3 regions of the Agrobacterium sp. A3-95 genome follow, and region 3 is predicted to be linked to each of the others. Evidence: predicted binding sites of a transcription regulator. Region 3 holds the regulator's gene; each other region holds the start of a gene.

What was found. The regulator HrcA, encoded in region 3, represses chaperone genes, less so after heat shock. The targets are predictions, from matches to a motif close to GTTAGCACTCNCNNNNNGNGAGTGCTAAC.
Region 1: ACQZ5Y_RS27110 (DUF6290 family protein) is a predicted target of HrcA. The motif match lies at 1,540-1,568, and genes of this name have one in related genera.
Region 2: groES (co-chaperone GroES) is a predicted target of HrcA. The motif match lies at 1,186-1,214, and genes of this name have one in related genera.

The regions. Positions count from the first base shown of each region.
Region 1 covers NZ_JBNWDR010000016.1:35,943-38,209, reverse strand. The annotation lists gene ACQZ5Y_RS27115 (relaxase/mobilization nuclease domain-containing protein) at 1-973, opposite strand, end outside; gene ACQZ5Y_RS27110 (DUF6290 family protein) at 977-1,381, opposite strand; gene ACQZ5Y_RS27105 (ParA family protein) at 1,926-2,267, shown strand, end outside.
Region 2 covers NZ_JBNWDR010000001.1:535,125-537,391, forward strand. The annotation lists gene ACQZ5Y_RS02725 (bifunctional riboflavin kinase/FAD synthetase) at 1-10, opposite strand, end outside; gene ACQZ5Y_RS02730 (TIGR01459 family HAD-type hydrolase) at 54-902, opposite strand; gene groES (co-chaperone GroES) at 1,272-1,568, shown strand; gene groL (chaperonin GroEL) at 1,643-2,267, shown strand, end outside.
Region 3 covers NZ_JBNWDR010000001.1:856,410-858,676, forward strand. The annotation lists gene grpE (nucleotide exchange factor GrpE) at 80-715, opposite strand; gene hrcA (heat-inducible transcriptional repressor HrcA) at 829-1,920, opposite strand; gene rph (ribonuclease PH) at 2,057-2,267, shown strand, end outside.

The DNA.
Region 1 (2,267 bases), on a different contig from region 3:
CTTCGAACGCGACAGCATCCGTGCCGGCACGCGCCGACATGATCACGTGCATCACGTCACGGCTCTTGCGGCTGTGCAGTTCATCCCGCCATTCCTTTTGCACCAGGTCGCCCGCAGCCTTGTCATCGGCAATCGCACGTCCCTGATCGTCTCGAACGTCGTTCCGCTGCGCGATCAGGTCTCGCAACTTGGCAGCGCCATATTCCACGCCGTTGCCATAGCCTGTGAACGAGAAAGCCGCAGGGGCCTCTTTCGCAACGGCGCTGGCGTGGAAACGCTCCTGAACGATGGCGGCCGCCTTCGCGTCAGCCGTCAGCCGCTCGCCCTGCGCGCTGCGCAGCACGACATAGCCCTCGACCTTCAGCGATCCATTGTTTCGGGTTTCGACAGAGTAAGCGTAGCGTCGATCACCAAAGCCACTGCTGAGAATGTCCCGCACCTTCTCATGCGGGTTCGAGCCGCCGGAAACGCTCACCTCGACGCTAAACGCGCCGATATCGCGGCTCTCGGTCCTGTTTTGGAAAAGGTGATCCCAATCGCCACGGAGACGCGCCAGCTCCTCACGGCCACGCAACGTCTCGCCGTTCTCGTTCTCAACCTTCAGCTCCCCCCCTCTGGAAACATAGTTGAGCATCGAGCCGACGCGGGCGCCACCACCGTAGGAAGCCAGTTTGACCACGGCGGGCTGGCTCCCTTTGGCAACGCTCGCAAGACGAACGTCCATTGATCGCATAGCACCCGAACCGGCAACCATCGTCCTCGAAGGCGATGACACGTTGAATGCCGAAGTCCTCACCCCTCCCCTAGATCCCGACCCGCCTTTAGACATCCCAACCTGGCGCTGCAGATTCTTCAGTCTCTTCTCAAGCTCTTCCTCGACAGCGCTCCCACGGCCGCCGAGCGTCATTTCGTGCAATAGCGCCGCGCGCCTTTGCTCCCATTCGCTTGTGAAAGTGCCGAAAAAGAACTCCACGGCCTACACCTCGCCTCGGCGCTCATGCCCGGCACGGCGTGAAAGTGTCCGCAGCTCACTCATTACGGCCGCCTGAATCCGCTGGACGTTGCCAAGGTTGATGTCCAGCTCTGAGGGATGGACAACCTTTCCTGCATTCAGGGAGCGGGCGACCTGATTCAAATTGATGCCTATCATCCGCATGTCTTCGAGCAATGCGGCCATGATCAACCTGTCTTCCGCAGTCAGAATAGGTCGAACGCCTGCACCCTCGAGGAGCAGAGAACGGAAAAAAGCAGACACACTCATACCGGCCGACTTGGCCGCTTCTTCGATAGCCGAATGCTCTGCATCGCTGACGCGGACGTTGATGAGACGCCCCTTGCGTTGCTTGGCTGTCGGCACTTCGATCGTGTCTTTACTCGTCAATCAATTAAGCCTTCCCGGAGCCTTGCGACCGTCATCGAGGGCTTGTCCCACGATCGTGATAAAAAATGTAAAACATTTTTACGTATCCTGCCACTCTAAACCTAAAGCACCATCCCCCAATTTCAACCTAATTTCACCTCTCGACTGGCTCCGCTTCTCCTCGCACTCTTTCCGTTGGAACGCTCACCAGGGTTCACCGCCAAAACCGCTACTGAAGGCCTTTGTCTGTCCCTCGTACTCAGGCGAAAGGGACGCTTCGCTCTTCACCCTTTCGCCTTCCGTGCGAGCGCCAAGTGAGGCCTCACGCGGCTCCGGGGTTCACCACTCGACCCAGACACTTGTAAAAACCACACGACCAACTCGTGTGGTTTTATAGATGTTCTAAAGCGTGTGTTCACATGCATGTTTTGATCTTAACCTGCGTGTGTTCACATGTTAGGTTTGCATCGATGTGAAGATCTTAACGACGATACTGATGTGCCGATTGAACCCACGTCGGATCGCTAGAGGGCGGGGGAACCATTAGTCTTGAGAGGATCGTGCAATGGCAATCTGCATATCGCTGGTAAGCGGCAAGGGTGGAGCGGGCAAGACAACCGCCGTAATCCTAGTCGCTGGAGAATATGCGCTTCATGGTAAGCAAGTGCTCTTGGTCGATGCCGATGGCCGACAAAACCTGAATGAGTGGTGGTCCCGTTCCGAGGCGAAAGACAACAGGCCAGACGGCATTGAGCTTCGCACGGCAGTAACCAACGCATCACTTCAGCATATTCTGGAGAACGAAACGCATGGGTTTGACGTCGTGCTGATCGACTCGCCCGGTCAAGACACCGTGCTGCGAGACACGATCATCGCCGGCTCGGACATCGTTATGACCCCGATCCAG
Region 2 (2,267 bases), 320 kb from region 3:
AGACGGTCATTGCAGTCGATCCATTTTTGACGGCGGCTTACGCCAAACGTTTCCTAGGCAAGGCGGGGCATCCACCAGCCGGGAGCCGCGCCCTGCCCCTTCAGATAGGCGTTCAGAAGCGCCTCGTCCGTCTGGCCATTCAGCGTATATTCGGCGGCGTGAATGCCGCCGCTGATATAAAGAAGGTTGAGGCCGCTCGCAATTGCGCCCTTCACATCCGTCGGCATGCCATCGCCGATGGCGAGCACGCGATCCTTCGGGAAATCGCTGCGCACTTCTTTCGCCGCCGCAAGGCAGGCTTCATAGATCGGCGCGTGCGGTTTGCCGGCAATACGGACTTCGCCGCCAAGCTGTTCGTAATATGCGGCCATGGCGCCGGCGCAGGGAATGATGCGCTCGCCGCGCTCTACCACCAGATCGGGGTTGGCGCAGATCATCGGCGCCTTGCGGGCGATGAAGCCTTTCAACATTTCCGTATAGTCTTCCGGCGTTTCCGTCTCGTCATCGAAGAAACCGGTGCAGACGACGGATTCCGCTTCCACCTCGCCGACCCGTTCGACATCGAGACCTTCGAGCAGCGGCATGTCCCGCTCGGGGCCGAGCAGAAAGACTTTTCTTGGGCCTTCCGCGATCAGGCCGCGGGTGACGTCGCCCGATGTGATGATGCGGTCATAGGCCTCATCCGGCACGCCGAGAACGCGAAGCTGGGCGATGACACCGGGGGCCGGACGCGGCGAATTGGTGATGAGCACCACGGTCTTGCCGGCCTTGCGCGCGTCGTGCAGCGCAACCGCCGCATCCGGGAAAGCGCTGACACCATTATGCAGCACGCCCCAGACATCCGAAAGAACAACGTCGAACCCATCAGTGATTTCGCCGAGGGTGAGAATGCGATGGGCCATGATATGCTTTCCGGGTGCGAAAAAAGGGTGTGCGTCACATGGCAAAGCAGGACGCCGATGGCAAGGAAAAAAGCGGTGCCAGGCCCGCCTCCGGACCACCGGCCACCATCCGAACATAAAACCCCTCTACGCCGAAAACGAAGGTTGCCTGAAAAAGAGCGATTTGTCCGCGCCCGTCGGAGCGTGGAAATTTTCTCTCATGGAACGCTGGTAACCATAGGCCGTGAAATTTTTCCGGTAGTGCGTTCTTGACTCCGGGGGGACGCCTCCTTATCTCGGCTTTGCTGGCACTCCAACAAGAGGAGTGCTAACACCCATCACGTGAACCTGCAAAAGGTTCCTGAAGTCATTTGATCGAGGGATTAGGCAATGACAAGCACCAATTTCCGCCCGCTTCATGATCGCGTCGTCGTTCGTCGCGTTGAGTCCGAAGCAAAGACCAAGGGCGGCATCATCATTCCCGATACCGCCAAGGAAAAGCCGCAGGAAGGCGAAATCGTCGCCGTCGGTTCCGGCGCTCGCGATGAGGCCGGCAAGGTCGTCGCTCTCGACGTCAAGGTTGGCGATCGCGTCCTGTTCGGCAAGTGGTCGGGCACCGAAGTCAAGCTCGACGGCGAAGACCTTCTGATCATGAAGGAAGCCGACATCATGGGTATCATCGGCTGATTTCGCCGCACCCATCGTTTCCTTAAATTTCAAGCCGGACCCCGTCCGGCCATTCGAAACCAGGAGTTTTGAAAATGGCAGCCAAAGAAGTCAAATTCGGCCGCACAGCGCGCGAAAAGATGCTCAAGGGCGTCGACATTCTCGCTGATGCAGTGAAGGTCACCCTCGGCCCGAAGGGTCGTAACGTCGTTATCGACAAGTCCTTCGGCGCACCGCGCATCACCAAGGACGGCGTTTCGGTCGCCAAGGAAATCGAACTCGAAGACAAGTTCGAGAACATGGGCGCACAGCTCGTTCGCGAAGTTGCCTCCAAGACCAACGACATCGCCGGTGACGGCACCACCACCGCAACGGTTCTGGCCCAGGCCATCGTTCGCGAAGGTGCAAAGGCAGTTGCTGCCGGCATGAACCCGATGGACCTCAAGCGCGGTATCGATCTGGCCGTTGCTGAAGTCGTCAAGGACCTTCAGGCCAAGGCCAAGAAGATCAACACTTCGGAAGAAGTTGCACAGGTCGGCACGATCTCTGCAAACGGCGAGCGTCAGATCGGTCTCGACATTGCTGAAGCAATGCAGCGCGTCGGCAACGAAGGCGTCATCACCGTTGAAGAAGCCAAGACCGCTGAAACCGAACTCGAAGTCGTCGAAGGCATGCAGTTCGACCGCGGCTACCTGTCGCCTTACTTCGTGACCAACCCGG
Region 3 (2,267 bases):
CGCGTTTTTTATTGGAGCATTTCAAACAAAAGCGCGTCCCGGTTTTTATATCCGGACGCGCTTTAGATGAGGGAATGCCTCACGCATCCTTCTCGTTGACGGAGGCGGTGCCCGGCTCGGGCGCTGCGGCGGTCTCCACCTTCGGGCCACCCTTTGAGACGCCAACCATGGCGGGGCGCAGCACCCGGTCACCGATGGTGAAACCGGCCTGAACCACCTGCAGTACCGTGTTGTTCGGAACTGCCGTGTTCGGAATTTCGAACATCGCCTGGTGGAAATTCGGATCGAATTTCTGGCCTTCCGCATCGATCTTTTTGACGCCATGGCGCTCCAGCGTCGAGAGCATCGAGCGCTCCGTCATCTCGACACCTTCGATCAGGCCGTTGAGACCGGCTTCGCCATTGGTCTTGAGTTCGTCCGGAATGGCTTCAAGAGCGCGGCGAAGATTGTCGGAAACGGCAAGCATGTCGCGCGCGAAAGCGGCGAGAGAATAGGCCTTCGCATCCTTGACTTCGCGTTCGGTGCGGCGACGAAGATTGTCCATTTCTGCTGCAAGACGCAGGAACTTGTCGCGCAGATCGGCATTTTCGGCCCTGAGCAGTTCGATCGGATCGGGCTCGGCAGCTTCCGCCGTCTCTTCCCCTGTAAATGCGGGTTCGACAAACTCTTCGGCGACGTCCGCGTCAGGTCCGGGCTTTTTCGTATCGTCGGTCATGACGTTCTCCAGATTTGAATATTGTTGGTTGCGCCCGATATCGAGGTTTGAAGGGCAAAAATCAAGGCTTGCGGCGAAAAGCTTGCCGCATTCTCTAACCTTGCGGGCTTGTCCTATCTCTGCTTTCGGGAAAGGCGGGCCATAATTTGTGCAGTGTAGTCCACCATAGGCACGATACGGGCGTAATTTAGCCTCGTGGGACCGATGACGCCGACGGCACCCACAACGCGATTTTCCTCATCCCGATAAGGTGCCACGATCAGTGACGAGCCTGACAGCGAGAAGAGCTTGTTTTCCGAGCCGATGAAAATCCTGACGCCTGAGCCACTTTCTGCAAGGTTGAGGATCTCGATGAGGTTTTCCTTGCGTTCCAGATCGTCGAACAGCAGGCGCACACGATCGATATCTTCCTCACCGGCCAGACCTTCCAGCAGGTTGGAGCGTCCGCGGACGATGAGGCGGCCGAGCTTGCCCTCTTCATTGTCGCCCGCCCATATGGCGAGACCACGTTCAATGAGGTCCTGCGCGAGCGTGCCGAGTTCCGACTGCAATTCGGCACGCTGCGTCTGAAACTGGCCCCGCAGTTCCTGCAGCGTCTGCCCGGAAAGATGGGCATTGATGAAATTTGCCGCCTCTGTCAATTGCGATGACGAAATGCCGACCGGCAATTCGATGATACGGTTTTCGACCTGATTGTGGTCCCCTACCAGCACGGCAAGCGCCTTGGTGGGCTCCAGCCGGATGAATTCAACGTGCTTGAGAATGACGTCGCTCTTGGCCGTCAGCACCAGGCCGGCACCGCGCGACATGCCTGAAAGCATGCGGCTTGCCTCCGTCAGCAACCCTTCCAGCGATTGCTCGTGGCCGGCGACTGGACCGATCTGGCGGTCGATACTGGCTCTCTCATCGGCGGGTAGATCGCCCACCTGCATGAATGCGTCCACGAAGAAGCGCAGCCCCGTCTGGGTGGGCAGTCGCCCGGCGCTGATATGCGGCGAATAGATGAGACCCAGTTCCTCGAGATCGCTCATGACGTTGCGAACGGAGGCCGGTGAAAGCGACATCGGCAACAGCCGCGACAGGCTGCGCGACCCCAAGGGTTCGCCGGTGTCGAGATAGCCTTCGACGATGCGCCGGAAAATCTCCCGCGACCGTTCATCCAGCAACGATGCCTGATCTTTTGAAAGCGGTGCGGAAAAGCCCATATCATCCGTTCTTTATCGTCAAAACTCTGTCCGTACCAATATAATGCGTTGCACCGCTGCGGCAAAATGGAAATTGGCTTTGCAAAACCCCGGGGCGCGCCTTAGAAGGCAGGAACCAACATGGAGAGTGGATCATATGCGGCCTTCAGGCAGAAAAACCGATCAGATGCGCAAGGTTTCCTTCGAGCGCAATTTCTCGAAACATGCCGAAGGTTCCTGTCTGGTCAAATTCGGTGATACGCATGTGCTCGTCACCGCAAGCCTTGAGGAAAAGACGCCACCGTGGCTGCGCAACAGCGGCAAGGGCTGGGTCACCGCCGAATACGGCATGCTGCCGCGTTCCACCC